Regions from separate parts of the Thiocapsa rosea genome, predicted to be linked through region 1. Evidence: predicted binding sites of a transcription regulator. Region 1 holds the regulator's gene; the other holds the start of a gene.
The links. Region 1 encodes sigma-54, which starts transcription at its own class of promoters, with help from an activator protein. Its sites were predicted from a motif close to TGGCANGNTNCNTGCTT; they were not measured.

Region 1 (14,467 bases):
AAGATCCTGGCGCTACCGATCGACAAGCTCTTCAAGGGCTACCGCGAGATCGAGAGCTTCCGCGACATGCCTGCCCATCTGCTCGATCAAATCTCACATTTCTTTGAGCATTATAAAGATTTGGATGAAGGTAAGTGGGTCCGCGTCATGGGCTGGGGCGGCCGTGAAGAGGCACGCGAGGAGATCATGGCCAGCGTGAGAATGTTCGAAGAGGCACCGGAGAAGCCGGCGTTCTGATGCGCCCGTGGCTCGCCCTCTCTCGGGGCGAGCGCTCGACATGGCGTCTCGGTCGGCTCCTTCGCCGAAATCCTTATGGTCTCGCCGTGTCGATGCCCCTCGCCGACGTCTTGGACCCTCCACTGCGCGGATCGCCAATGCCGTTCACACATTTCGACGAGAAGGGTGCGGCCCATATGGTGGATGTGGGGGACAAGGCCGTCACCAAACGCCGGGCCGTCGCAGAGGGCAGCATCCGGATGGAGCCTCCCACGCTTGCGATGATCCTCGGCGGCGAGCATCGCAAGGGCGATGTGCTCGGGATCGCCCGGATCGCAGGGATTATGGGCGCCAAGCGCACCGCGGATCTGGTGCCCTTGTGTCATCCCCTGAGCCTGACCCGAGTCGCCGTCGAGCTGGAGCCGCGTGCCGAGTCCTCTCGGGTCTACTGTTCGGTCACGGTCGAGACCAGTGGCCCCACCGGGGTCGAGATGGAGGCGCTCTGCGCGGTGCAGATCAGTCTTTTGACCATCTACGACATGTGCAAGGCGGTGGATCGGGGCATGAGTATCGAGGGTGTACGCCTGCTCGAGAAGGAGGGAGGCCAATCCGGGCGCTGGGTTCGCGGCGTCGCGCCTGCCGTTAACGGCGATCCGGATGCCGTCGATTCCCCGGCAGGCAATCCCCTGGCAGGCAATCCCGGCCAAGCTGGTTCGGACGAGCCGGTCGCGTCATGGAAAAAGCAATGACTCAATTCGTGGAGTGGTCAGCCGCGCTCAGCGTCGGCATCGACGAGATCGACGCACAGCATCAAGCCCTGATCGACCTGATCAACGAGCTGCAGGATGCGGTTGTCGCGGGTATCGAACGCGAGCGGCAGCTCGAGGTTCTCGGCAGGCTCGCCGAGTACACCAAGATCCATTTCGCCGTCGAGGAGAGCCTGATGCGCATCTTCGGCTATCCGGATTACGAGCGCCACAAGGGGCAGCACGAAGGTCTGATCCGCAGCATGCTGGATCTGCAGCGCAGACTGGATCTGGAGCAGGCGCCGATCGACGATGGACTGATGCGGCACCTCAAGCATTGGCTGCTCGATCACATCCTGCACAGCGATCAGGATTACAGTCGGTTCTTTCTCGCCGCCGGCGCCCTGTCGCGACACCAAACGCCGTCCTGGTCGACCCGCATCTGGGATCACCTGCACTTTTGCGGCTCTAAATGCTGGAGCTAAACCGCGTCCGGTCCCCGCTGACGATGAATCCATTCTACCAACGCGCCCACTTCCTGACGGCCGCCGCACGGGTCGATCAATGTCCCCCTGACGAGGGTCGCGAGGTTGCCTTCGCGGGGCGGTCGAATGCCGGCAAGTCAAGTGCGATCAATGCACTTTGCCATCAAAACGCGCTCGCGCGCACGAGCAAGACACCCGGACGGACGCAGCAGCTCATCTTTTTCGAGCTGGACGAGGCACGTCGCCTGGTCGATCTCCCCGGTTACGGATACGCAAAGGTTCCGGATGCGATCAAGCATGATTGGCAGCAGCATATGGCGGCCTATCTTGAGCAGCGCCGCTCACTCGGCGGTCTCGTCGTCGTCATGGACATCCGTCATCCGCTGGCCGAATTCGACCGCCAGATGCTTGAGTGGGGCGGGCGAGCCGATCTGCCGATGCTCGTGTTGCTCACCAAGGCGGACAAGCTCAAGACCGGGGCGGCCCGCGCAACGCAGCATGCGGTCGAGCAGGCCGTTTCGGCTATGGTGGGGAAGGTCGAGGTGATGCTGTTCTCGGCCCTGAAGCGACAAGGTGTGGAGTCCGTCCAGCGGTTGCTCGATGGCTGGCTGGAGGTGGGCAGCGCGACGTCACCCGCCGGGCTGCCGGATCTCGACTGATTGCAGTCTGTCCGGGGGGGGCGAGGGCGCCGGTCAAATCGAGCCGGCACCCTCGGTCCGCTTCAGCGTCCCTCGATCACTGACCCATGCCCTGCGGAGGCGGACCCTGGTCGTAACCGGGCATCATGGGCGGATGGCCCATGCCGCCCGGATAGCCGCCCTGTGGGCCGTAACCGTATCCGTAGCCCCGAGGCTCATAGCCGCCGTGTGGCGGCATGCGCGGCATCTCGGGCATCGGGGGTGGGCTTCCGAACAGGGCGCGGGCCGCCTCGATCTGTTCCTCGCTCATCGCCTCGACGGTCTTGCGATAGGCCTCGAATTGCTCCTCCATCTCTTTGCGGCGTTGCTCGGCCTCGGCCCAGGGCGGGGTCTCGGGCATCTCGATTCCGCGTTCCTCCGCGTCGGCGCGCATTTGCTGCCAATGGGCGTCGCGCATGGCGCGGCGTTCCTCGGGGGTCATGGAACGCATCTGTTCACGCATCGCCCGTCGTTGCTCGCGCATCGCCTCCATGTCCTCGGGCGACATGCCGCGACGCTCGGGCATGGCCGGCGGCTCGGGCATCGGCGGCCGCTCGGCCGACTCCCATGGCGGTGTTTCGGGAAGCGCCAGGCCGATCTCCGCGGCTCGCGCGCGCAGCTCTTCGTAGCGTTGCTCGCGTTCCGCCATGATGGCGGCGCGACGTTCCTCGGCCGCGGCTCGGGCTGCTTCGCCGGGTGCCGGTGCGCTGGCCGGTGCAGCGTCCGGAGCCGGAGCCGGCTCGTTCGTCGGTTCAGCCGGGGCCTGGCTGGTGTCGGTCGCCTGCGGATCGGCGAACGCACTTTGGCCGATGACGAGTGCCAGCGTCGCCGCCGAGACAAGAGGGATCATGCGAGACGTGTCGGGCATGGAAGTAGTCCTCTAAGTGGTAGTCGTCTGTGAAGGTCGGCGGATCCATCGCCTTTGACTCGGGTCAGCGTGACCGGGCATGCGTTGCCGGGCGTGACCAAGTCTCGATCCTTGATGCTGCAACCGCGCAGTCGCCGTGTCCGCCGGGAATCATCGCCGAATTGTTCTCGTAGGGCGGCTCGATGCCCGAGACGCGGGGCCGACGGTGTGCCCGAGCTTAACCGATCCGTGACCCCGAGGGACACCCCCCCGGGTGGGTTGACCGGGGAGCGCATCCCCCGTTCCCCGACGAATGGCGCCGATGCGAGCCACGGAAGCGCTTCCGGGATAGGATAGGCCGTGAGGGTTTCGATACCCCGAAATCGACACGAGGAGTCTGTATGCAGATCGGCGATTTGATGACCATGAGCGGCGTGGCGTTCGGAACCAGCGGTGCCCGCGGGTTGGTGCAGGCGATGACCGATCGGGTGTGCTATGCCTATACCGCTGGCTTTCTCGGCTATCTTCGCGCGAGCGGCGCGCTCGCACCGAATGCCGAGGTCGGGTTGGGTGGTGATCTGCGGCCCAGCACGAGCAGGATCCTGGTTGCCTGCGCCCGGGCGGCGCTGGACCTCGGCTGTCGACCTCGCTACCTCGGGCGTATCCCGAGTCCGGCTGTTGCCGCCTGGGGGTTGGCGCGCGGTGCTCCAAGCCTGATGGTGACCGGCAGCCACATCCCGGACGATCGCAACGGCATCAAGTTTAATCTGCCGACAGGCGAGATCCTCAAGCGCGACGAGGAGGGCATCCGCGGACAACCGCTCGAGGTTGCCGAGACGCTGTTCGACACGGCCGGCGCCTTCGTCGAAGACCAGTCCGATGCGCTTCCCGAGGAGGATCCGCTCGCCTATCGAGACTACCTCGATCGCTACCTGGATTTCTTCCCGTCGGGCTGTCTGAGCGGCCTGCACGTCGGCGTCTACGAGCACTCCAGCGTTGCTCGGGGCGCTTATGTCGATGTGCTGGAGGGGCTCGGCGCACGCGTGACGCGGCTGGGGTTCTCGGAGGTCTTTGTCCCTGTCGATACCGAGGCGATTCGTCCCGAAGAGGTTTCTCTTGCGCGCGACTGGGCCGCGACGGGGCGTTTCGATGCCCTGGTTTCCGCCGACGGGGACGGCGACCGTCCGCTGGTCGGAGACGAGACGGGAGAATGGTTGCGCGGTGACATCGCCGGGATCCTGTGTGCGCGCCAACTCGGCGCCCGCGGGGTGGTGACACCCGTGAGCAGCAACACGGCGGTCGAGCGATCCGGCTGCTTCGAAACGGTGCTGCGCACCCGGATCGGATCGCCCTTCGTCATCGAAGGGATGCAGAATCTCGTCGACCGCGGCATGGACCGGGTGGTCGGCTACGAGGCGAACGGCGGCTTTCTACTCGCGACCGACATCGAGCAGGACGGTCGCATCCTGCCGGCCTTGCCGACACGGGATGCTGTTTTGGTCGCGATCGCCATCCTGCGTGCATCCGTGGAGCAGGGGAAACCCGTGTCGGCCCTCTCCGCCGATCTCCCGCGTCGCTTCACGTGGAGCGATCGTCTGAAGGATTTCCCGACCGAGATCGCACGGGCGCGTCTTGCCGAGATCCACCGCGGCGACCCTGCCCGAGACAAGGCGGCCGCACAGGCCGTTTTCGGCGCTGCATTCGGTCCGGTCGCCGATCTGGATGGCACCGACGGTCTGAGGATCACCTTCGTCAACGGCGAGATCGCGCACCTGCGCCCTTCGGGCAATGCGCCCGAGCTGCGCGCCTATACCGAGGCCGATAGCTCAGAGCGCGCGGAGGAGATGAATCGGATCTGCATGGAGATCCTCTCCCGCTGGCGTGCTTAAACCGCGTTCGGCACGACCTGGAATCGTTGGCGTGTCGGCGCAGCCTCGCAGCGGCCAACAACCGTCGGCGCGACGCGGTTTAAGGAATTTTGGACAGGATTCAAAAACAGCCGATAGCCGTAGGATGGGTAGAGCACAGCGAAACCCATCCTCCACGCGCCAACGCCTCGCTCCCGGCACCGACCGAGCACAGCGAAACCCATCCTCCACGCGCCAACGCCTCGCTCCCGGCACCGACCGAGCACAGCGAAACCCATCCTCCACGCGCCAAGGGCATCGGAGTGAAACCCGGAAGCGCGGCGGTTTGGAGGATGGGTTTCGCTGACGCTCTGCCCATCCTACAAGTGAATCAAGGTGTTCGCCTCGATTCTGCATCGTCTCTTGGATTTTCCTTTCCTTAAACCGCGTCAGGGATAAGGCATTTGGTGTCGTCGAGGGTGCCGTTTTCAGGCCGACACCGATTGAGAACGCCGGACGCGGTTTAAGCCGCGTTGAGCTCGTCGATCAGCGCACCCGGATCCGTATCGTCGAGACGGGCGAAGAGTGCTTCGGTGCGGCGCATCAGGTCGAGCGTGTCGGCCTGAAGCAGGACCTCTTTAACGTCGAGGATGGCGCCCGGCTGCATGCTGAATTCGCGCAGCCCGATTCCGAGCAGCAGGCGGGTGAAGCGCGGATCGCCCGCCATCTCGCCGCACATGCTGACCGGTCGGTTCAGCTCGCGTGCGGCCTCGATGGTCATGCGGATGAGGCGCAGGATGGCCGGGTGTGTGGGGTCGAAGAGATAGTTGACGCCGTCGTCGAGGCGGTCGATCGCGAGCGTGTACTGGATGAGGTCGTTGGTTCCGATCGACAGAAAATCCAGGCGCCGCGCGAGCGCGCGTGCGGCAAGTGCGGCCGCTGGGACCTCGATCATGGCGCCGATCGGGAGTTGCGGGTCATAGTCGAGACCGTCGCGGTCGAGTTGGCCCTTGATCTGCCGGATCAGCGCGAGAACCGTATCGACCTCGTGGACGTTGGAGACGAGCGGCAGCATCAGCCGGATCGGGCCGATCGCGGAGGCGCGCAGGATCGCGCGCAGCTGCGGCCGGAAGAGATCGGGCTCCTTGAGGCAGAGTCGGATCGCGCGCAGTCCCAGCGCCGGGTTCGAGACCCCGGGACCCGGCTCGAGCAGGGTATCGACGCGTTTGTCGACGCCCAGATCCAGCGTGCGGATGGTCACGGGGATCCCGCCGAGCCCGGCGACGATCGCCGCGTAGCTCGCCAGATGCTCCTCCTCGTCGGGGAGATCCCGGCGATTCATGTAGAGGAACTCGGTGCGATAAAGTCCGACCCCGCTGGCCCCGTTGGCCTTCGCAAGCTCCACGTCCTCGGGGAGCTCGAGATTCGCAAGGAGGCCGATCTCGACCCCGTCGCGTGTGACCGAAGCTCGGCCGACCAGGCCGCGCAAACGTAACTGACGGGCCTCCGCGGCGCGTAGGCGGTCGCGGAAAAAGTCCAGTGTCAGGGGGTCGGCATCGGCCAGCACGGTGCCGGTCTCGCCGTCGACCAGGATGAGCTCGCCCTGGCGCAGATAGCGTGTGATGTTGTGGATGCCCATCACGGCGGGTACGCCGAGGCTACGCGCCAGGATGGCGGTGTGGGACATGGGCCCGCCGAATTCGGTCACGAATGCGACCGCACCGCGATGGCGCAGGAGGATCGCTTCCGCGGGCGCAAGGTCGCGCGCCACCACGACCCGGCCCTCCAGATCCCGGGTGGATGGCTCGTTTTGCTCGACCGCGCCCTGCAGGAAGGCTTGAATCTGCTGGACGACATGCTCGACGTCGTCGCGGCGGGTGCGCAGATAGGGGTCGTCCATCTCGTCGAAGATCCGCACCAGGGTGTCGCGCTGCCGTTGCAGCGCCCACTCGGCATTGCAAAGCTGCTCGGTAACGATGCGACGCACCTCCTCGACCAAGGCGGCGTCCTCGAGCATCAGCAGGTGCGTGTCGATGAACTCTGCGATGTTCAGCGGCGTGTGATGCGGGATCTGGTTGCGCACCGCTTTGAGGGCCCCACGCGCGGCGGCGACGGCCACGTCGAGCCGCTCGATCTCGGCGGCGACCTGGTCGGCCGCGATGGCGGATTGCGAGACGGTATGGCCGCCGCGCCCGTCCACGAAGGCGGGTCCGAGCGCGAGCGAGCGACTGGTGGAGATGCCGATCCCCTGAAAGGCGGTGGTCATTCCGACTCTCCGAAACGGTCGCCGATCAGTGCCTCGATCGCGGCCATGGCGGCATCCTCGTCCTCGCCGGCCGCCTCGACCGTGATCCGGGTGCCCTGACTCGCGGCCAGCATCATCACGCCCATAATGCTCTTGCCGTTGACGCTTTGGCCGCGCCGCGCGATCTCGACATGGCTGGCGAACCGCCCGGCGCATTGCACGAGCTTGGCGGCCGCACGGGCATGCAGACCCAGCTTGTTGAGGATCTCGATCTCTTTGCGAATCATGCGCGGTCGTCTCGTCGCGAGCAGAGCAAGACGCCGTCGCGTCCGCCCTGCAAGGCCTTCTCGGCCACGTCATCCAGGTCGAGCGAGGCATAGGTCAGGGCGCGCAACAACATGGGTAGGTTCAGTCCTGCAATGACTCGCGCCTGCTCATGGATCGCGAGCAGCGATACCGCGACATTGGCCGGTGTCGAGCCGTAGAGGTCGGTCAGGATCAGCACGCCCTCGCCCGTGTCCAGCCGCTCCAAGCGTTCGGCGGCTTCCGCCGTCACGACCTCGCAGGGCACATCGTTGACGACCTCCATCGCCTCCACCCCCGGCGGGCATTCGCCGAGAATCGCCGTCGTGACCCGCAGCAGATCCGCGCCGCATGGCTGATGGGTCATCATCAGGATGCCGACGCTCAAGGGAGATCCCGATGCCGGACCATCACCTGATGGCCGTTGGACTCGAAATGATGCCGCAGGGATTCGGTCATAAAGACCGAGCGGTGCTGCCCGCCCGTGCAGCCGATCGCGATCGTCAGATAGCTGCGCCCGTCCGTCTCGAAGCTGGGGATCCAGCGATCGAAGAATCCCTGGATGTCGGCGCGCATTCGGCAAAAGGCGTCCGCGGAATCGAGGAATTCCATCACGGGACGATCGCGTCCGGTCAAGCGCCGCAGCTCGGGTTGCCAATGCGGATTGGGCAGGCTGCGCAGGTCGAAGACAAAATCCACATCGTGGGGAACCCCGTGCTTGAAACCGAAGGACTGCAGCAGGATGGACGCCTTCGGCGAGGCGCCGCCGACCAAACGGCTGCGCACGAGATCGCGCAGCTCGTGGACGTTGGTTTGGGTGGTGTCGATACGGATGTCGGCGCAGCTTCGGATCGGCTCGAGGAGTCGGCGCTCGAGTGCGATCGCCTCCGGCAGCGAGCGATCGCCGCGGGTCAAGGGATGCTTGCGGCGGGTCTCGCTGAAGCGCTTGATCAGGGTTTCGGTCTGGGCGTCGAGGAAGAGGACATCGCAGCCGATGCCGCGCTCGCGCGCCGAGTGCACCAGCTCGGGAAGGTGTCGCAGCTCGTCCGGGCCGCTGCTCGGACTGGTGCGGGCGTCGATCCCGACCGCCGTCATGGTGAAGGCATCATCCAGCCCCTCGTGCAGCCCGAGGGCGAGATTCTCTAACAAGAACAGCGGCAGGTTGTCGATGCAGTAGAACCCTACGTCTTCCAGGGTGTGAAGCGCGACGCTCTTGCCCGAGCCGGACAGGCCGCTGAGGATGACGAGCCTCATCGGCTTGCCGACGTTCGGCAGTCGTTCGCGTGCCTGTTCCTCTGCCGGTGCTTGCGTCATGACGGTGATCTCGGCGGGTCGGGTCGATCGATGCTGATGGCACGCGCCTGGCGGTCGATGAAATCGACGCCGGCATCGTATCCGCGAATGCGCAGAATCTGGTGTCGCACGGCCGCCTCCACCAGGATCGCCAGGTTGCGGCCGGGTGCGACCGGCATCGTGATCTTGGGGACGGCAACCCCGAGGATGTTGCGCACCGAGAGGCTGCCGCTGAGCCGGTCGATCGACTCGAGTTGATGTTTGTCGAGCGGCTGAAGATCGATGATCAGGTTCAATGTCTTGCTGCGCACGACGGCGCCTTCTCCGAACATGGCGCGGATGTTGAGAATCCCCAGGCCGCGGACCTCGAGAAAATCGCGCAGGGCCTCGGGGCAGGTGCCCTCCAAGGTCTCGGGGGCAATGCGTGCGAAACGGGGTGCGTCGTCGGCGATGAGCCGATGTCCTCGCGCGATCAGATCGAGCGCCAGCTCGCTCTTGCCGACGGCCGGATCGCCGACCAGCAGAACGCCCATACCCAGGACCTCGATGAAGACCCCGTGCACCGTGCGGCGCTCGGCGAGGGCATGGGTGAGGAAATAACGCAGGTGATTGATCAGCTCCTCGTCGCCGAGGGAGGAGCCGAGCAGCGGCGTGAGGGTCTGCTCGGCGGCCTCTCGAAAGGCGGGCTCCGGGTCGATGCCGTCGGAGAAGATGACGGCGGTCGGACGATCCGAGAAGAGCCTCTCCACGGTCTCGCCGAAGGCGGTCCGGCCCAGTTCTGCTAGGTAGAGCAGCTCCGCGTGTCCGATGACCTGCAGGCGATTGGGATGAATGCAGTTCAGAGAGCCGATCAGCGACTGCCTCGAACGTCCCGGATCCTCGCCGCGCAACGGGCGCGGGCTCGCCGGCTCGGGCGTGAGCCAGCGCAGCTTGAGCCGCGGCCCGGTCTGCGAGATCAGGGATTGAAGACTTTCGATCATCGCCGGCGGCCGCGCTTGACGGCTAGGTCGCTCTGAGAAGGTCCAGAATGGCCGTGGGCGAGCTCGCATCGCGCAGACGTGCGCGGGTTGCCGACTCGCTGAAGCGACTTGCCAAATAGGCGAGCAGCTGCAGGTGCTCCTCGGTCGCGGTCTCGGGAACCAAGAGCGCGAACGCCAGATCGACCGGCTCGCCGTCGGCTGCATCGTAATCCACCCCGCGGGCGGTTTGCACGAAGGCCCCGATCACCTGAGAGACCTCCTTGATCCGGGCATGGGGCAGGGCGACACCGTGACCGAGTCCGGTGCTGCCGAGGCGTTCGCGCTCGAGGAGGCGCTCGAAGACGCTCTCCGTGCTCAAACGGGGGTGGTCGTTGGCGAGTAGCTCGGCAAGGGTTTCGAGCAAACGCTTCTTGCTGGAAATCTCGAGGCCGTGACCGATACGGGCCTCGTTGATTAGATCGGGGCTGAGCATCGGTATCGGCTCCCGTGCGCTGCGGGCGCGCAGCGCTGCAGCTGGTGGCTCTTGGATCGATGTCCGCGCAGCGACGGCGGGCAAGGGCGTGTGGTCATGGATGCTGATTATCCTCGGATGTCTGGCAGAGGCCGGCGATCCCGCATGCCGGCCTCGTGCCCGATCCCGTTCGTTGAACGCCTCCGACGGGGCAAGAGCGCCCCTCGAAGGTATCAGCGGCGTTCTGACAACGCCGGTGCGTCAGGTCTGATCCGACTCCTCGATCTCGCTGACCTTCGGGCTCGCTGCGCGATGATCGCTCTTCTTCTCCTTGTGGCGCAGGACCTGACGATCGAGCTTGTCGATCAGCCCGTCGATTGCGGCATACATGTCCTCGTGGACCGAGTCGGCAAAGACCTTGCTGCCGTTGATGTGCAGTGTGGCCTCCGCTTTTTGGGCAAGCTTCTCGACGCTCAGGATGACGTGAGCGTTGATGACGTGGTCGAAGTGCCGCGCAAGGCGCTCGAACTTCGTGTCGACGTAGCCTTTCAGCGCATCGGTGACGTCGATGTGATGACCCGTCAGGTTGATCTGCATCTTGTGACTCCTTATGGTTCAAACGGCCTGTCAATCCAGGCGCTTGCGCTCGTTCGAGGGTGGAACCCCCATGGCCTCGCGGTACTTGGCGACGGTTCGCCGCGCGACATTGATCCCCTGATCGCCGAGCTCTTGGGCGATCTTACTGTCGCTCATGGGCTTTCGCGCGGACTCGCCGGCGATCAGCTTGCGGATCAGGGCACGAATGGCGGTCGACGAGCATTCGCCGCCGGAAGCGGTGTTGACGTGCGAGGAAAAGAAATACTTGAACTCAAAGGTTCCCCGCGGCGTGTGCATGTATTTCTGCGTGGTCACTCGGGATACGGTCGACTCGTGAAGCTCCAATGCCTCGGCGACATCGCGCAGAACCATCGGTTTCATCGCCTCGTCCCCGTGCTCGAAGAATTCCTGCTGCATCTCGACGATCTTCGCGCCGACGCGCAGCACCGTGTCGTTGCGGCTGGCCAGGCTCTTGATGAACCAGCGTGCCTCCTGCAAATGGCTCTTCAAGGTGACGCCGTCCGCGCTCTGATCGGCGCGTCGGATCAGGCGCGCGTAGTCGGCGTTCACTCTGAGTTTAGGCATCGAGTCGGGATTGAGTTCGACCGACCATCGGCCCTCGCGTTTGCGCACGAAGATATCCGGGACGACATACTGGGCCGGCGTGCCGGCAATCAGGCTTCCGGGGCGCGGATTGAGCCGTCGGATCAACGCCAGCGCACCTGCGACCGTGTCCTCGGATTCCTTCAGCTGACGGACCAGCGAGGCGACATCGCGCTTGGCCAGATACTCGAACCCGTCGCGGCAGATCGCCGTCGCGGTGCTCCGCCAAGGTGTTTGGGGGGGCAGCTGACTGAGTTGTATCAGCAGACATTCCGGGAGGTTGCGGGCACCCACCCCCGGCGGGTCGAAGGACTGAACGCGGTGAACGACAGCCTCCACCTCCTCGGCACTGATTTCGGGGTGATCGATGGTCAGGAGCAGCTCCTCGACATCGATGCGCAGATAGCCGTCGGCGTCGATCGAATCGATGACCGCTTGGGCGATCATGTTGTCGCGCTCGCTCAGTCTGCACAGATTGAGCTGCCAGGCGAGGTGGTCGAGCAGGGTCTGAGGGCGGCTTTGCTGGGCAAAGGGATCGTAGTCCGAGCCGTCGTCCGAGCCGTGCGAGGTGCTCGGCAGGTGGGAGTCGAAGACGTCGGTCCAGAGTGTGTCGACCGGCAGCTCTTCGGGCATCTCGTTGGATTCGGCGTGGATCTCGCGGTCGATCGACTGCTCGACGGTGACCCGAGGTGTTTCGATGTCCTCGCTCTGAATCGTGCCTGACTGCTGCGTCTCGGCGACGTTGAAGCGATCCGCGTCGTCGCCTTCCTCCAACATGAGGTTGGTGTCCAGCGCCTCCTGAATCTCCTTCTGGAGCTCAAGCGTGGAGAGCTGCAACAGACGGATCGCCTGCTGCAACTGAGGCGTCATGGTCAGGTGTTGGCCGAGCCGAAGCTGGATGGATTGCTTCATGAATCGCGGATGCGCTTTTCGAGGTGTTCGATCAGGTGACCGCCATGGCCAATGCTGGTCGATTCTAGCCGTTTCAGTCCGGTGAAGGCGTCATCAGCCGGGGCAGGATCTCATCTTACACCCAACATCTCGGAAAGAGCAGCCAACCGATTCGCATCTCGAGGTACCTCCCGGTTCGCACCTACATGGAAAAATCCGCGCCGAGGTAGACATCGCGGACCTGCTGATCGGCCAGGAGCTGCGCGGGGGTGCCGGCCGCGATGACGCACCCGGAGCTGATGATGTAGCCCCGGTCGCAGATATCGAGCGTCTCGCGGACGTTGTGATCCGTGATCAGCACGCCGATCCCGCGATCGCGCAAATGCGACACGATGGCCTTGATGTCCCCGACGGCGATGGGGTCGACGCCCGCGAAGGGCTCGTCGAGCAGCATCACCAGGGGGTCCACCGCGAGCGCACGCGCGATCTCGAGGCGCCGTCGCTCCCCGCCAGAGAGGCTGAGCGCGAGCGAGCCGCTGACATGGGCGATCCCGAGCTCTTCGAGCAGGCGCTCGCAGCGCAGATTGCGATCGGCCCGAGACAGGTCGCCGCGCGCCTCCAGGATAGCAAGGATGTTGTCGCGCGCGCTGAGCTTGCGAAACACCGAGGGCTCTTGTGCCAGATAGCTCAGTCCGGCGCGCGCGCGCGCATGCATGGGTTTCAGGGTGATGTCCTGCCCGCTCAGCGCAATGCGGCCCTCGTCCGCCGGAATGAGTCCGACGATCAGATAAAAGCAGGTGGTCTTGCCCGCGCCGTTGGGTCCGAGCAGGCCCACGACCTCGCCGGCGTCCACGCCGACGCTCACGTCGCGCAACACCTGACGACCGCGATAGCTCTTCTTCAGATGCTCCGCGCGCAGTGTCGTCGAGCCCGAGCCCGAGCCTAAGTCGGAATCCGCAATAGAATCCTTCATCCTAAACCGCGTCTCCGCCGAGTCTCTTTGGATCGTTCAAGGGTGGTTTCCGATCGGATGTCATCGGTCGCCTCGGACGCGGTTTAGCCTCATTCTCCCTCCGGCGTGATGGTGATCTTGACCCGTCCGCCGCCTCCCGCGCGGAAATGGGCACGGGCGCGATCGTAGACGATGCGCTCGCTCGCGACGCGGTCGGCCCCCTGAATCAGCAAGGCGTCCTCGATGAGGGTGAGCTCGTCCTTGTCGGCGTCGTATTCCATCCGTTTGGCGAAGGCCAGGACCTCGCCCTCGTCGTTGTCGAGGAGCTGTTTGAAGCTGGCCGGCGCGCCGAGCGCAATGATAAAGCGCGGGCGGCGGTCGTCGCGATGATAAACGGTCACATGATCGCCGAGGAGTCGCATGCTCCCTTGGTCGACCTGGACATTGCCGACATAGATGCTGGTGTTCTCCGCCTCCAGGACCTCGACATCGTCTGCTTCGATCAAGATGGGTTGGCTTGCATCGTCCTCGAGCGCCACTGCCGGGGCGCACGCGAGGGCCATGACGAAGGCCAGGGTCGCGGCCGGGGCAGTGCCCCGGCACCGCCGGTTGTCGATTCCTCTCTCGCTCATGGCGTCTCGGTCTGCTCGGGTGCGATAAAGATATGCGCGCGTCCGTCGAACTGGGCACGTACGGGCTCCTCGTACCAGAGGCGCATCCCGGTCGCGTTCAGCCGATCCGACGCACTGGTGACTTGGACCGCGCGATCGGTCTCGGCGAAGGCCCGTTTATGCCAGATGCGCATCAGCTCGGTCTCCATGCGGGTGGCGGGCCGACTCGCGTCGCCCTTGCGCTCGAGCTCCACGGCGCCCTCGAGACGGACCTCGTCGCCGCCGGGGAGGACCAGCCCGCTGTCCGCGCGTGCGCGCCAGGGCTCGGCTTCGGTCTCGCCTTCACGCTGATAGAGTGTCATGCGCGGGCGATCCAGCTCAGAGAGATCCTCCTCGATATATTGGCGCAGCTCCTCGGCGACCAAGCGTCGGCTCGGTTTGCCCGTGTCGTCGGTCTCCACGGCGCTGAAGCGTGCCACGACATAATCCGGGAGCCGCGCACGCTCGACCGCGGGTGCGGCCGGCTCGGGTTCGGGGCGCAGCTGCCACCATCCCAAGAGCCCGGAGCCGACGAAGAAGACAGCGAGCATCCACTGACGTGCGGACCAGATCGGCAGGTCGCTGACCCGAAGACGTCCGCTCATGGTGTGTCGGCGAGGATCCGCGCCCAAGTGCCCTGCGCCTCCATGATCAGCTCGCAGACCTCGCGCGCAGCCCCGCGAC
Region 2 (14,467 bases), 390 kb from region 1:
TGACCAGATCGCAGCGTGAGAGCCGAGCGGCGCGGGCAGCGAGATCCGGATCGACCCCGATCGAGGACGCCAGATCACGTGCCAGGCGCGCTACTCGGGCGCTCTTCTCGGCGACCGTGCCGAGCCGATCCTGGAAGACAACGGTCTCGAGCCGTTGGGCATATCCTTCCAACGGTTGTTTGAGGTCTTGGGCCCAAAAAAAGGCCGCATCCGCGAAACGCGGACGGATCACGCGCTCGTTGCCGGCACGGACCTGATCCGGATCTCGGCTCTCGATGTTGGCCACGGTGATGAAGGAAGCTTGCAAGACACCCGAGGTGTCCTCGACCGGGAAGTATTTTTGATTCGAGCGCATCGTCTCGATCAGAACCTCGGGGGGAATGGCGAGGTAGGCCGCGTCGAAGTGGCCCAGAATCGCGCTTGGCCATTCCACCAAGGCCGTGACCTCGTCGAGCAGCGCGTCATCGACCCGTGCGCGCAAACCATTCGCCGCGGCCAGCGCCTCGACCTGGCTGCGTACCAGATCCCGCCGCCGTTTGAAATCCGGCTCGACCGAACCCCGCGAGCGCAGGAGTTCGGCGTATTCCGTCGCGTCGGGGACGTTGATCGGGTCGGGGTGATGAAAGCGATGTCCGTGCGTGTGGCGACCGGCCTCGGTGCCCAGGATACGCCCCGGTATCGCTTCGGTCCCCAGGAGTAAGCAGACCCAGTGGACCGGGCGGACGAACTCTTCCGAGCCCTCGCCCCAACGCATTCGTTTGGGGATGGGAAGTCGGGCCAGCGCGGCTTCGGTCACATCCGGCACCAGGGAGGTCGTGAGCGCGCCGGACAGCGTGCTTCGGAATGCCAGCCATTCGCCCTTGTCCGTGACCTCGCGAGCGAGAGCATCGACCGGCACACCGCACGACCCGGCGAAACCCAAGGCGGCCTTGGTCGGCAGCCCGTCGGGCCCGAACGCGGATTGCACGGCAGGTCCCCGCCGCAGGATCTCCCGATCGGGCTGCCGGGTCAGAATGCCTCGCACCAAAAGGGCAAGTCGACGTGGCGAGGCGAAGGGCTCGATCGTCTCGAAGCCGATGCCGGCGCCGTCGAGTTGCTCGCGAAAACACCCGGCAAAGGCGTTCGAGAGTGCGAGCAAAGCGGTCGGAGGGAGTTCTTCGGTCCCGATCTCGACCAGAAGGTTACTGGTTGCGTCCAAAGTCGTCTCCCGTTAGCGGGTCAGCATCGGGAAGCCGAGGGCCTCCCGGCGGTCGAAATAAGCCTGGGCGACGGCTCGCGAAAGGGTGCGCACCCGCAGGATGAACCGCTGCCGCTCGGTGACCGAGATCGCGCCGCGCGCATCGAGCAGGTTGAAGGTGTGCGATGCCTTCAAGACGTGCTCGTAGGCCGGCAGCGGGAGCCCCTTCTCGACCATGGCGGCGCTCACCGCCTCGCAGGTGTCGAACTGCTTGAACAAGGCATCGACGTCGGCGTGCTCGAAGTTGTAGGCGGACTGCTCGACCTCGTTTTGATGATAGACATCGCCGTAGGTGACGACGCCCGCCGGGGTCTGGCTCCAGATCAGATCGTAGACGCTCTCCACACCCTGCAGGTACATGGCGATCCGTTCGAGGCCATAGGTGATCTCGCCGGTCACCGGCCGACAATCGATACCTCCCACCTGCTGGAAATAGGTGAACTGCGTCACCTCCATCCCGTTGAGCCAAACCTCCCAGCCGAGCCCCCAAGCACCCAAGGTTGGGGATTCCCAGTTGTCTTCGACAAATCGGATATCATGCACGAGCGGATCGATCCCGAGACGGCGCAGCGAGTCGAGATAAAGATCCTGAATCTCGAGCGGCGAGGGTTTCAGCACGACCTGGTATTGGTAGTAATGCTGGAGGCGGTTCGGATTCTCGCCGTAACGCCCGTCGGTCGGTCGACGCGAAGGCTGGACGTAGGCGCTGCGCCAAGGCTCTGGCCCGATGGATCGCAGAAAGGTTGCCGGATGGAAGGTTCCCGCGCCCACTTCCATGTCGAGTGGCTGAAGGATGACGCATCCCTGCTCGGCCCAATAACGCTCGAGGGCAAAAACGAGGCCCTGAAAGGTCGAGACATCCTCGCGATCGAGACTCAAGATCGTACTCCTTCGGCCCAGTGTTGACGAAAATCCAGCAGTATAGCGCCGAACGGCGAGATCGCGCCAAAGTTACAGCGATCGCCGATGGCCTCCGATCCGCGATGGCGTGTCGCCGCGGCCGCCCGTGCGCGCAAAACGCGCCATCGCCTGGTACCCTAGCGCAATCGACCGCTCGAATCCTCGGCCCCGAGCCGGCCTCCAAACGCAACCTTGATTCCTCCCGCCATGCGCACGCCCAAAGACGCGTCAGCCGAACGCCGCCACGCCGTGACGCACACGGCCGTCGTCGGGGCGGCGATCAATCTCGTGTTGTCCGTCGTGAAGATCATCGCAGGGGTATTCGGACACTCTCAAGCGCTGGTTGCCGACGGGATCCATTCACTCTCGGATCTGCTGTCCGATCTGCTGGTCCTGTTGGCCGGTCGCCGAGCCAGTCAGGGACCCGATCACGATCATCCGTACGGGCACGCCCGTTACGAAACGGTTGCAACCCTCCTGCTGGGTTTGCTGCTCATCGCGGTGGCGGTCGGCATTGCGTGGGATTCCATCGAGCGCCTGTTCCAGCCGGCGGCCTTGCTCCAGCCGGAGCCATTGACCCTGCTTGCGGCTCTGGCATCGATCCTGGTCAAGGAATGGCTCTACTGGTGGACGCTCGGCTATGCCAAGCGGGTCAAGTCGGATTTGCTGCGCGCCAACGCCTGGCATCATCGTACAGACGCGGTTTCTTCAGTGGTCGTACTGGTCGGGATTGCCGGGACCATGGCGGGCTTGGCCTATCTGGATGCGATCGCAGCCGTCGTGGTCGCGATCATGATTGCAAAGATCGGTTGGGAGCTCGGCTGGGAAGCGATCAATGAACTTGTCGATACCGGGCTGGAATCCGAGCGGCTGAACGCGGTCAAGGAGACGATTCGCTCGGTCGGAGGCGTGCGCGATATCCATATGCTGCGCACGCGCCGCTATGCCGGACAGGTTTCGGCCGACGTCCACGTCCTGGTCGATCCCCTCGTCAGCGTCTCCGAAGGGCATATGATCAGCCTTCTGGTGGAGCATCGGCTCAAGCGTGAGATCGACGAGATCACCGATGTGACCGTACATATTGATCCCGAAGACGACGATCGGTTTCCTCCCCCGGTCGGCCTTCCGCTCCGAGCCGAGGCGCTTGCTCGCCTCGCGTCGCTTTGGTCGGCGATTCCGGAGGCAAACGAGCGTGAACGAATGGTCTTCCATTATCTCCGAGGCCAAATCGATATCGAGGTCCATTTTCCGCTTGCCGCGTGCCGACGACAGGGTGCGGATGTGGCCGCTCTGCGCGAGCGGCTCGCCGCAGCGATCAAGGACGAGCCGGCCTTCCGCGATGTGCGCATCCTGTTCGGGTAACTCAACCGCGTCCAGAGCGAGATGCTCACTTTCGAGTGAATTCGACGCTTGGTGCATCCACGACCCTTCGCGGGGATGCGGTTTAGCGCACAATAACGGTGCGTTTTTTTTCGCCGAGCCTCATTGAGGTGCATCCATGCCGGAGCCGGCGACGTATCGCCTTGCCGCCAGCTCCTCGTCGGTTGGTCTCGGGCGGCCGCGATCAATCCGAGACGCGTGCTGCTCCAAAGATAACCTTGTTTAAACAATGCTTTGATGGTGCATCGGACCAATAGAGGCGTACGGATCCAGCCAGGGGGAGGCACCGCAAGATGTTTTGGCTCGGTAGATGCTAGACGGCCCGGAGGTGATCGACAGCGCCGGTCGTCTCCGGTCTCTAGACCCGACCCGGAGAACACCCATACACACCGAATCACCGCGACCCGCCGACCCATCGCGAGTCGTGCAGCCCGAAGGGCGACCTGCTAGGCTCCGAGCGGCCTCGGTGCGCCCGAAGGCGACAGACCTATCATGCCGCCGTCCGGCCATGTATCCCCCGAACCCACAGCAGCGGAGAAATCCCAAATGACAGACGTGATCAAAATGATCAAGGACAACGACGTGAAGTTCGTCGACCTTCGCTTCACCGACACACGCGGCAAGGAGCAGCACGTCTCCATGCCAGTGCGGGTGGTCGACGAAGACCTCTTCAAGGACGGCAAGATGTTCGACGGCTCGTCGATCGCGGGCTGGAAGGGCATCGAGGCGTCGGACATGGTCCTGATGCCCGAGCCCTCCACCGCCGTGTTGGACCCCTTCACGGACGAGAACACCCTGATTATCCGCTGCGACATCCTGGAACCCGACACCATGACCGGGTACGAGCGCGACCCGCGCTCCCTGGCCAAGCGCGCGGAAGCCTATCTGAAGTCCACCGGCATCGCCGACACGGCCTACTTCGGCCCAGAGCCCGAGTTTTTCATCCTCGACGATGTGCGCTGGGGCGCGGAGATGAGCGGCGCCTTCTACAAGATCGATTCCGAGGAGGCCGGCTGGAACTCCGAGCGCGTCTTCGCCGACGGCAACATGGGGCATCGCCCGAGCACGAAAGGCGGTTACTTCCCGGTCCCGCCGGTTGATTCGCTCAATGATATCCGCGCAGCCATGTGTCTTGCGCTCGAAGAAATGGGTGTGCCGGTCGAGGTCCATCACCACGAAGTCGCAACCGCGGGCCAATGCGAGATCGGCACCCAGTTCGATACCCTCGTATCCCGCGCAGACAAGAATCAAATCACCAAGTACGTCGTCCAGAACGTCGCACATGCCTACGGCAAGACCGCGACCTTCATGCCTAAGCCCTTGGTCGGCGACAACGGCAGCGGCATGCATGTGCACCAGTCGCTGAGCAAGGACGGCCAGAATATCTTTGCCGGCGACAAGTACGCAGGCTTGTCCGACACGGCCCTCTACTACATCGGCGGTATCATCAAGCACGCCCGCTCTCTCAACGCCTTGACCAACCCCTCCACCAACTCGTACAAACGATTGGTGCCGGGCTTCGAGGCCCCTGTGATGCTCGCCTATTCGGCGCGCAACCGCTCCGCCTCCGTACGCATTCCCTATGTCGCCAGTCCCAAGGGTCGTCGGATCGAGGTCCGTTTCCCGGATTCGACCTGTAACCCCTATCTGGCGTTCGCCGCGATGATGATGGCCGGCCTGGACGGCATCCAGAACAAGATCCATCCCGGCGATGCCATGGATAAGGATCTCTACGATCTGCCGCGCGAAGAGGCGAAGGCCATCCCGACGGTCTGTCACTCGCTGGATATGGCCTTGGAGCATCTGGACAAAGACAGGGAATACCTCACCGCCGGTGGCGTCTTCACCGATGATCTGATCGACGCCTATATCGCTCTGAAGATGGGCGAGGTCACCCGCATCCGGATGACCACTCACCCGGTCGAGTTCGACATGTACTACAGCCTCTAGAACAGGGCTGCTCTCGAGCATACCGACAGAGGCCCCTCCAGGGGCCTCTGTCGTTTTCGGTTGAGCCCTAAATCCCGGTCGACTATTCTTCGACCATGATCAGACACGCGTTCGCCGTCCTCGCTCTCTTAACGCCCTTGGCTTGGAGCGCCGAGATCTTTCGCTGGGTCGACGCCGACGGACGCACCCACTTCTCGGATCGACGGCCTCCGGATGCGGCGGCGCAGCGCATTGTTCCCGATACGGGTTCGGTCGGCGACTCCACCCCCGATGGCGCGACGCCGTCGGATGATGTGCCGCTTCTCGGACCCTACGCGGCCTTCGACATCCTGACACCGGCCGCCGGTGCTGTCCTGCTGCAGCAGACCGATACACTCGAGATCCAACTTGAGCTGGAGCCGCCGTTGCTCGAAGGCCATCGCCTCGATCTCATGCTCGATGATCGCGCGGTCCCCGTCGAGGCGGGATCGACGCGGTTTCAAATAAAGGGCGTCGGTTTCGAGGCACACCGTATCCAAGCGCGCGTGCAGGATGCGCTCGGAATGGTGGTCGCGACGACTCCGTCGCTTGAGCTTGAGCTGCGCCAATCCATTCCCCCCGGGGTATTGCCCTAAGCCTGCCTGATTGCACTGACTTTCCCGAACGACCGAGCCGATCTGCGATGGTATGCTTTTCGCATGTCGTCGGTGTCGAAATGGACGCCAGAGTCCGCGTGTCGCGCCGTTTGTCTGCGTAAGCCTCCCGCAGCCCGACCGTCGACGTTACACCCTCCGTCTTCGCGTGCGCCCTCGGTCACGCGCGACCTTGTCAGCCGTTCGGATGAGAGATCATGAGTATTCAGCCAGCCCCGAAGCCGGCCCTAGAGCGGACGATCCTCGATCACCTGAACACGGCCGTCCTCCTGTTCGATAAGGACTTACGTCTTCTGTATATCAATCCCGCGGCCGAGATGCTCTTCGAGATCAGTGCTCGACACATGATCGGACACCATGCACTCAACCTGCTTCCCTGCCCCGACCACCAGGTTGAAGCGCGTTTGAAGGCCGCTTTGGAGTCGCGTCACCCCTTTACGGAGCGCGAGATCAATGTCGTTGCCGGCGACGGGCGCACCAAGACGGTGAACTGCACCGTCCTACCGCTGCACCATTTTGATGCACACGATCAAGTGCTCGTCGAGCTCGCTCAGGTCGACCGTCAACTCCGGATCACCCGTGAGGAGCATCTGCTGTCTCAGCACCAGGCCACCCAAGCCCTCATCCGCGGTTTAGCGCACGAGATCAAGAACCCGCTCGGCGGATTGCGCGGCGCCGCGCAGTTGCTCGAGCAGGAGCTTCCAGATCCCGGGTTGCGTGAATACACGCGAATCATCATCGACGAGGCCGACCGACTCCAGGATCTGGTGAACCGGATGGTCGGCCCCAGTCGCTTGCCGCGCCGAGCCTTGGTCAATATCCACAATGTCCTCGAGCATGTCCGTGGACTCATCCTCGCGGAATCACCGACCGGTCCGCGCGTGCAGCGCGACTATGACCCGAGTATCCCGGATTTCATGGCCGATCAGGACCGCTTGATTCAGGCCTTCCTGAACCTAGCTCGCAACGCCGCCGCCGCGGCCGGAATGACGGGTCGGATCGAGCTGCGCACCCGCGTTTTGCGTCAATTCACGATCGGAAACCGTCGTCATCGCCTTGTGCTGCAGGCGCAGATTCGTGATAACGGACCCGGAATCCCGCTGGAGATCGAGGATCGAATCTTCTTTCCGATGGTGTCGGGCCACCAAGGCGGTACCGGGCTGGGCCTACCCATCGCCCAAGAGCTGATCAGTCAACATGGAGGTCTCATCGAATGCGAGAGCCGGCCGGGCGAGACCACGTTTTGCGTCTATCTGCCGTTGGAGACGGACTATGAATAATCGCGAGCCCAAGGTCTGGGTCATCGACGACGACAGGTCCATCCGATGGGTGCTCGAGCGCGCACTGCGCAAGGCTGAGATGCACGTGACGTGTTTCTCCAACGGGGTCGGTGTCATGGAAGCGCTCCAGCGCGAGCAGCCGGATGTCATCCTGACCGATATCCGTATGCCCGGAATCGACGGGTTGGATCTTTTACGGCAGGTCTCGGCCCGCTATCCCGGGTTGCCCGTGATCATCATGACCGCACATTCCGACCTCGACAGCGCGGTGTCGGCCTTTCATGGCGGTGCCTTCGAGTACCTGCCCAAGCCCTTCGATCTCGACGAGGCCGTCGGACAGGTCAACCGTGCGTGCCGGCGCGGTCGCGAGGAGCGCTCCGAAGAGATCGTGATGACCAAGGCGCCGGATATCATCGGCGAGGCACCTGCCATGCAGGAGGTCTTTCGGGCGATCGGCCGACTTGCGCGCTCCAACATCACGGTTCTGATCAACGGCGAATCCGGAACCGGGAAAGAGTTGGTGGCACGCGCACTGCACCGCCACAGTCCGCGCAGCGATCGACCCTTCATCGCCTTGAACATGGCCGCAATCCCAAGGGATCTTCTGGAATCGGAGCTGTTCGGTCACGAGCGCGGCTCCTTTACGGGTGCCCAAAGTCGGCGCGAAGGGCGGTTCGAGCAGGCCGACGGGGGAACCTTGTTCCTCGACGAGATCGGCGATATGCCTGCCGAGCTTCAAACCCGACTCCTGCGGGTGCTCGCCGACGGCGAGTTCTACCGCGTCGGCGGCGTTGCCCCGACGCGGGTCGACGTGCGGATCATCGCCGCGACGCACCAAAACCTTGAGGAATTGGTTCGGCAAGGCCGTTTTCGCGAAGACTTGTTCCATCGTCTCAACGTCATCCGGATTCATCTCCCCGCGCTGCGCAATCGGCGCGAAGACGTTCCGGTGTTGATGCGGCACTTTCTCGCCCAGGCGGCCCTGGAGCTGACGTGCGAGCCGAAGGTGCTCGCGCCGAGTGCGATCGATCACCTGAAGCGGCTTGACTGGCCCGGCAATGTTCGCCAGCTTGAGAACACCGCTCGCTGGGTGACCGTCATGGCCTCTGGCAAAGAGATTCACGCCGAGGATCTGCCGCCCGAGCTCAACGCCTCGTTTTCCGAGCCGGCTCGCGATGAGCCCTGGGAGACGGTGTTTCGCCGCTGGGTCCGTCAGAGCCTCAAACAGGGCCAGGGTGCCTTGCTGGACACGGCCATGCCGGTGTTCGAGCAAATCCTCATCCAGACCGCCTTGGAGCATACCGGCGGGCGTCGGCAAGAGGCTGCGCGACTCCTCGGCTGGGGACGCAACACCCTGACACGCAAGATCAAGGAGCTGCAGCTCGACATCGAGATCGACCCGGAAGAGCCCTCGGCGGATGAGGATTCAGCTCGGAGCCCCCAAATCACTTAGGCGCAGCCAATCCAATCCAACACACGACGCATACCGCGCTAAGCGCGGTTTAAAGATCCGGAGAATGACTTGGACAGTATGAGTATCGAGCTGAAAGGCTCGGAGATTTCGTCGATTGATTTGAAGGACGGATGCCTGAGCCTGCATTTCTCACGGGCTTATCTCGTGAAGACGATGACGGGTTCGACCGAGCGGACGCGTTGGCAGCAGGCAGGGAACTTAGTGATCGAAGGGGTGGAGGAAACCTCGACGATTCCGAGTGGGCCGCTCGTCTGTCGGGGAGGGGACATCGAGGAGAACATCTTCACGTATCGCGATATGATCCCGATCCCGCTCGAGAGTCGAGGGCATGCGCGCTGTGTGCTGAGTTTCGAGGGGGTTGAGGATCCGTTCGTCGCTCAGGGAACGGCGATCAGACTGGACATGCGCGAAACACCCAAATACATCGAGCATTTACGCTGAACTGCGTCTTGCGTAGGCCCTTTCGTTGTGAGCCGCGTCCGAGGTTCGGACGCGATCTCCAGCCTCCAGCCGTGCCGAGCGGATCGGGTCGGATCAGTTGCGCGCAGAGCCGACGATCTCATGAGCAATGTCGACGACGCGATTGGCCATATCTTGGTATTCCTGCCGATAGTTGACCAGCAAGCCGTCCGTCGCCGCCCAGTAATCCTTGCCTGAAACCCCGTGCTCATGCTCGTAGTCGATGAACTGCTTTTGCATCCCGAGCATCTTTTCGATCAACTCCTGCTTTTCCTTCTTCAGCGCGGCGATATCGCTCATGTCGGTGTCCTCATAGGGTTTTTGGCCGCCTTGGAGCGGCGATGTTAGAACTTTCACAAACCTTAATATAGCATGCAGCGAGACGCCTCGGTCAACCGCCGAACCTGTTCGCGTGTCGATCGACCCCGGCCGCGACCGGCCTTCCCGCCCACGCCCTGCACACTGGATCCGCGATGTTTGATGTCATCCTCTACGAGCCCGAGATTCCGCCCAATACCGGCAATGTCATGCGGCTCTGTGCCAACGCCGGTCTGCGACTCAACCTGATCGAGCCGCTCGGTTTCGCTCTGGAGGATCGACTGCTCCGGCGTGCCGGGCTCGATTATCGGGAATGGGCAGAGGTCCAGGTGTATCGCACGCTGGAAACCTGCCTTGCGGCGATCCGCCCGCAGCGGCTTTTCGCACTCTCGACCCGAGGCTCGACCGCCTATACGAGTCCGCACTACGACACCGGAGACGCATTTGTATTCGGCCCGGAGACACGAGGTCTGCCGCAAGCCTTGCTCGACACCCTTCCGAGGGATCGATGCCTTTATATCCCGATGCGTCCGGGCAATCGCAGTCTCAATCTCTCCAACGCCGTTGCGGTCGTCGCGTTCGAGGCATGGCGCCAAACAGGGTTTGAAGGAGCGGTTTAGCCGAACTCCGCCTTTGGCTCGCGATCGAGCAGGGCGCGCGTTGCGCTCTCGGGCGAGACGCCTTCGTAGAGCACCCGGTAGACCTGCTCGCTGATCGGCATCTCGATGCCCAAGCGCGATGCGAGCCGATGCATGGCAAGCGCGGTCACGACACCTTCGACCTCTTGGCCGATCTTGGACTGTGCATCGGCCAAGCTCGCCCCGGCAGCAAGCGCAAGGCCCATCCGCCGGTTCCGTGATTGGTTGTCCGTGCAGGTCAGGACCAGATCGCCGATGCCGGCGAGGCCCATGAAGGTCTCCTTGCGCCCGCCCAAGGCGGTGCCGACCCGAATCAGCTCGGCAAGCCCTCGCGTAATGAGCGCGGCGCGGGTATTGGCGCCGAAACCGAGACCGTCGGCGATCCCGGTGGCGATCGCGAGCACGTTCTTGGCGGCTCCACACACCTCGACACCGACCATATCCGAGCTCGTATAGGCGCGAAACCGCTCCCCATGCAAAAGCCGTGCAACACGCTCGGCGAACGCGGCATCGGCCGAGGCGACCGTCACGGCGGTCGGGAGTCCGTGCGCGACCTCCTGAGCAAAGCTGGGTCCGGACACCACCGCGAGCGCGCGGGCGCCAAGACTCTCCCGGGCCACGGCGTGGAGCAGCTCCCCGCTTGCCGGATCAAGGCCCTTGGTTGCCCAAGCCACGCCCATCGCAGCGGGCAGTTGCCGTGCGATCTGTTCCGCAACGCGTCGAAACGCGTGACTCGGAACCACGATCAAGCAGTCGCTCGCCCCGTCAAGCGCTTCCTCCAGGGAGGCGGTCGCAGATAGATCTGCAGGAAGCGGGACTCCGGGCAGGAAGAGGCGGTTCTCGCCGTCGCGACGCAAGGCGTCGATCTGCTCGATCTCGTGACCCCACATCCGCACGCGGTGTCCATTACGACACAGCAGGATGGCGAGCGCTGTTCCCCAAGATCCTGCACCCAGAACCGCGATGGCGGCCTTCGCGCCATCAGCCTGCAGGGAATCGCCCGGCATGGTCGTGCTCAATGCTGGCTCGGCTGCTCGACAGCGTCGCCCTGCGCGCGCTGCATGGCCTCCTGCTGATGTTGCGCAAACAGGGCGTCGAAATTGACATGCTGCAGAACGAGCTGCGGGAAGCTGCCCTTGGACACCAGATCGGAGACGACCTCGCGGGCGTAGGGAAAGAGCAGATTGGGACAGTAGGCACCGACCATCGCGCCCATCTCCTGCTCGGCAAAACCGGCGATGCCGAAGATCCCGGCTTGCTGCACCTCGACGATAAAGGCCGTCTTATCCCCGAGCTGTGCCGAGACGGTCACGGAGAGCACGACCTCGAAAAGGTCCTCCTGGATCCGATTGACCTTGGTGCTGACATTGAGCTCGTGCGTAGGCTTCCACTCGCCGCGAAAGATGTCCGGCGCATTGGGAGATTCGAATGACGCGTCTTTGACGTAGATCCGTTGGACGGAGAACTGTCGCTCCGATTGGGTACGGGGGTCGTTGCTTTGTACGTTCTCGGCCATGTGGTGGTTCCTTATCGAAGACTTGATCGACGGTTGGATCAAAGACGGGGAGGATCGGGCGCCGGCGCGGCCGACCCCGGGATGGGTGACCGCGTCAGCGTTTCTTGCGCGTGAGCGGCAGGCTCGCGGCTTCCCACGCCATGATGCCGCCCTGCAGGTTGAAGACCTGCTCGAACCCTTCCTTTCGCAGTTGGCTACAAGCCATGGACGACTGAGCTCCGGAACGGCAGTTGATGATGATCGGTTTGGCCTTGTGCTTTGTCAGCGTGGCGATCTGGTTCTTGAATCCGTTCATCGGGACGTTGATCGCGTTGATGATGTGGCCCTTTGCAAAATCGGCCGCCGGCCGAACGTCGATGACCACCGCGTCTTGGTGGTTGATCATCTCGGTTGCCGCCAAAGGCTCGACGCTCCCTTTGCCGCCCACGATGATGTTGTGGGTCAGCAACCCCAAGATGACGAACAACGCCACGAAAAGGTACCAGTGGCTTCCGACGAATTCCACGATTTGGTCTAACAGCATCGCTCTGCGATCTCATTGATTAGGCAAGACTTCGGGTATGCCGCGACCGGCGCCTCGACCACGGGTCGAGCACGCCGGGGGCGCAGTTGCCCGCAACTGCCCTCGGGATGATTAAGGTGGCGAATTATAAGGAGTAGGGACGCGGGCGTCATCCCGCAGTGCATCGATTCAGTGGGTGTGCTGACAGAAGACCTCGCGCATCATCCCGATCAGCTGGAGGGTTCTGCCGTCGCTGACCCGGTAATACACGCGATTGGCATCCTTGCGCGAGGCCAAGATGCCCTTGTCGCGCAGAATCGCCAGGTGTTGGGAGATGTTGCTCTGCGAGGTGCCGACGTGGTCCACGATCTCCTGGACGCTGACCTCTTGGTCGCCCAGGGTACAGAGGATCTTCAGGCGCAGGGGGTGCGACATGGCTTTCAGCGATCGGGATGCTCGCTCGATATCCGCATCGTCCGCGAACAGGTTCATCGCGTCGGGGTCGTTGACCGGGTCGTTCAGGACCGGGCGGGAAGGCTGGCTCGGATTGCTCACCATCGGATCCTGTCTCATCAATTCTTAAGCATACAATAATAAACTCTTTCCGGCAGAGTGCGAAGTACATGTACCCCGCAGCCCGGGCTTGCCCGAGGAGGACGGTCGGGCGGCCGAGAGCCGAGGGTCCGCATCGTCGGCCGTCGGTTCTTTCCACGGCTTCCGATCGGGCCTCGGACGATGCGTATAATCAGACGACCGATTCGCACCACGACCCACTCCCTCACCGCCGTGCCCAGGACCGACGCAACAGGACATCCCGAGCGGCTTCACCGCGAGCCGTTCGCTCATCGGCGTCACCGAGCGCTCGATTGGATCGGGCACCGCGTTGCGCGCCCGGCGCTGATCTGCGTCCTGATGACGGCGTCGGCGGCTGCGGTGCTGGCGGAGACGGCCTCGGACGAGACCTTGGATACGCGCGCGAAAGATCTTCAGGAGATCCAGCAGCAGGTCGAGACCGTGGGTCGGGAGCTCATCGAGCAGCACGCGGACCGTCGTGCCTTGATCGCGGAGCTCGAGGTCCGGGAGCGCGAGGTTGCCGAGGCGGCCGTCAGCGGCCGAGAGTTGGCGCGCGCCGTTGCCGAGCAAACCCGTGTTGCCGAGGCGCTGCGGCTGCGTCATCTCGAGGAGTACGCCGCACTCGAGCAGGAACTCGCGCTCTGGGCGGACCTGGTGCGCACCGCTTATGTCATGGGTCGGGCCGATCGTCTACGACTTCTTTTGAATCAAGAAGATACCGCTCAAGCGAGCCGTATCCTATCGTATTTCGCCTATTTGAATCGAGAACAGCTGCGTAGGATCACGGCCATCCAGGCGCGCGTCGAGCGGCTCACGCGCTTGGCCCACGACGCCGAACGCGAGGCGGAGCGTCTGATCGATCTCGCACGCCGCCAAGAAACGGCGCGGCTTCGCTTGGAGGCCGCGCGGCAAGAACGCGCCGCGGTCTTGGGTCGATTGGAAGCCAGCATTGCCGGCCAAACGGAGAATCTCGAGGTCCTTGAGCGTGATGCCGAGGCGCTGCGGCTCTTGGTCGAGCACCTGCGTCAGCGTGCGCAGATCCGTGCCGAGCTGGACATCCGGCGTGATCCGTTTCCGGAGCGCCGAGGGCGCTTGGCATGGCCTCTGCTCCACGGCGAGATCCTTGCCGAGTTCGGAACGCTCAAACCCGATTCGGAGCTGCGCTGGGACGGCGTATTGCTGGCGGCGCGGCAAGGCGAAGAGGTGCGCGCCGTGCATGACGGGCGGGTGATCCACGCCGATTGGCTGCGTGGGTTCGGGTTGCTCTTGATGATCGATCACGGTGATGGCTACATGTCGATTTACGGCCACAACGAGGCGCTTCTGAAGGAGGCAGGCGAGTGGGTGGCCACCGGCGAGGTCATCGCCCTGAGCGGCGACAGCGGAGGTCGGGAGGAGCCCGTGCTCTACTTTGCCATTCGTCACAACGGCAAGCCACAAGACCCCGCGGGCTGGTGCGGCGCAACGGCTCGGCAGGGATCCCTCTCCGGGGCGGGTCGGAGCGATCTTTACGGGCTGCGGGAACGCGTCGACGCCGAACCGATCAAATCACGTCGAAAGCCGCAACAAAGGCTGTTTCTCGGCGCGGTCGGGTGCAACAAAGCGTCC

Region 2: glnA (glutamate--ammonia ligase) is a predicted target of sigma-54. The motif match lies at 3,817-3,833, and genes of this name have one in related genera.

The regions. Positions count from the first base shown of each region.
Region 1 covers NZ_RBXL01000001.1:1,186,565-1,201,031, reverse strand. Annotated here, with positions in the region: gene ppa (inorganic diphosphatase) at 1-237, shown strand, start outside; gene moaC (cyclic pyranopterin monophosphate synthase MoaC) at 375-965, shown strand; gene BDD21_RS05535 (bacteriohemerythrin) at 962-1,447, shown strand; gene yihA (ribosome biogenesis GTP-binding protein YihA/YsxC) at 1,471-2,106, shown strand; gene BDD21_RS05525 (hypothetical protein) at 2,183-2,974, opposite strand; gene BDD21_RS05520 (phosphomannomutase) at 3,373-4,860, shown strand; gene ptsP (phosphoenolpyruvate--protein phosphotransferase) at 5,342-7,084, opposite strand; gene BDD21_RS05510 (HPr family phosphocarrier protein) at 7,081-7,350, opposite strand; gene BDD21_RS05505 (PTS sugar transporter subunit IIA) at 7,347-7,754, opposite strand; gene rapZ (RNase adapter RapZ) at 7,751-8,620, opposite strand; gene hprK (HPr(Ser) kinase/phosphatase) at 8,677-9,639, opposite strand; gene BDD21_RS05490 (PTS sugar transporter subunit IIA) at 9,662-10,111, opposite strand; gene hpf (ribosome hibernation-promoting factor, HPF/YfiA family) at 10,352-10,687, opposite strand; gene BDD21_RS05480 (RNA polymerase factor sigma-54) at 10,718-12,202, opposite strand; gene lptB (LPS export ABC transporter ATP-binding protein) at 12,384-13,154, opposite strand; gene lptA (lipopolysaccharide transport periplasmic protein LptA) at 13,244-13,765, opposite strand; gene lptC (LPS export ABC transporter periplasmic protein LptC) at 13,762-14,388, opposite strand; gene kdsC (3-deoxy-manno-octulosonate-8-phosphatase KdsC) at 14,385-14,467, opposite strand, start outside.
Region 2 covers NZ_RBXL01000001.1:1,580,172-1,594,638, reverse strand. Annotated here, with positions in the region: gene glyS (glycine--tRNA ligase subunit beta) at 1-1,198, opposite strand, end outside; gene glyQ (glycine--tRNA ligase subunit alpha) at 1,211-2,116, opposite strand; gene BDD21_RS07280 (cation diffusion facilitator family transporter) at 2,345-3,499, shown strand; gene glnA (glutamate--ammonia ligase) at 4,064-5,467, shown strand; gene BDD21_RS07270 (DUF4124 domain-containing protein) at 5,563-6,081, shown strand; gene glnL (nitrogen regulation protein NR(II)) at 6,297-7,379, shown strand; gene ntrC (nitrogen regulation protein NR(I)) at 7,372-8,832, shown strand; gene BDD21_RS07255 (hypothetical protein) at 8,911-9,294, shown strand; gene BDD21_RS07250 (hypothetical protein) at 9,388-9,612, opposite strand; gene BDD21_RS07245 (tRNA (cytidine(34)-2'-O)-methyltransferase) at 9,786-10,250, shown strand; gene BDD21_RS07240 (NAD(P)H-dependent glycerol-3-phosphate dehydrogenase) at 10,247-11,275, opposite strand; gene secB (protein-export chaperone SecB) at 11,284-11,784, opposite strand; gene BDD21_RS07230 (rhodanese-like domain-containing protein) at 11,879-12,307, opposite strand; gene BDD21_RS07225 (ArsR/SmtB family transcription factor) at 12,476-12,844, opposite strand; gene BDD21_RS07220 (murein hydrolase activator EnvC family protein) at 13,022-14,467, shown strand, end outside.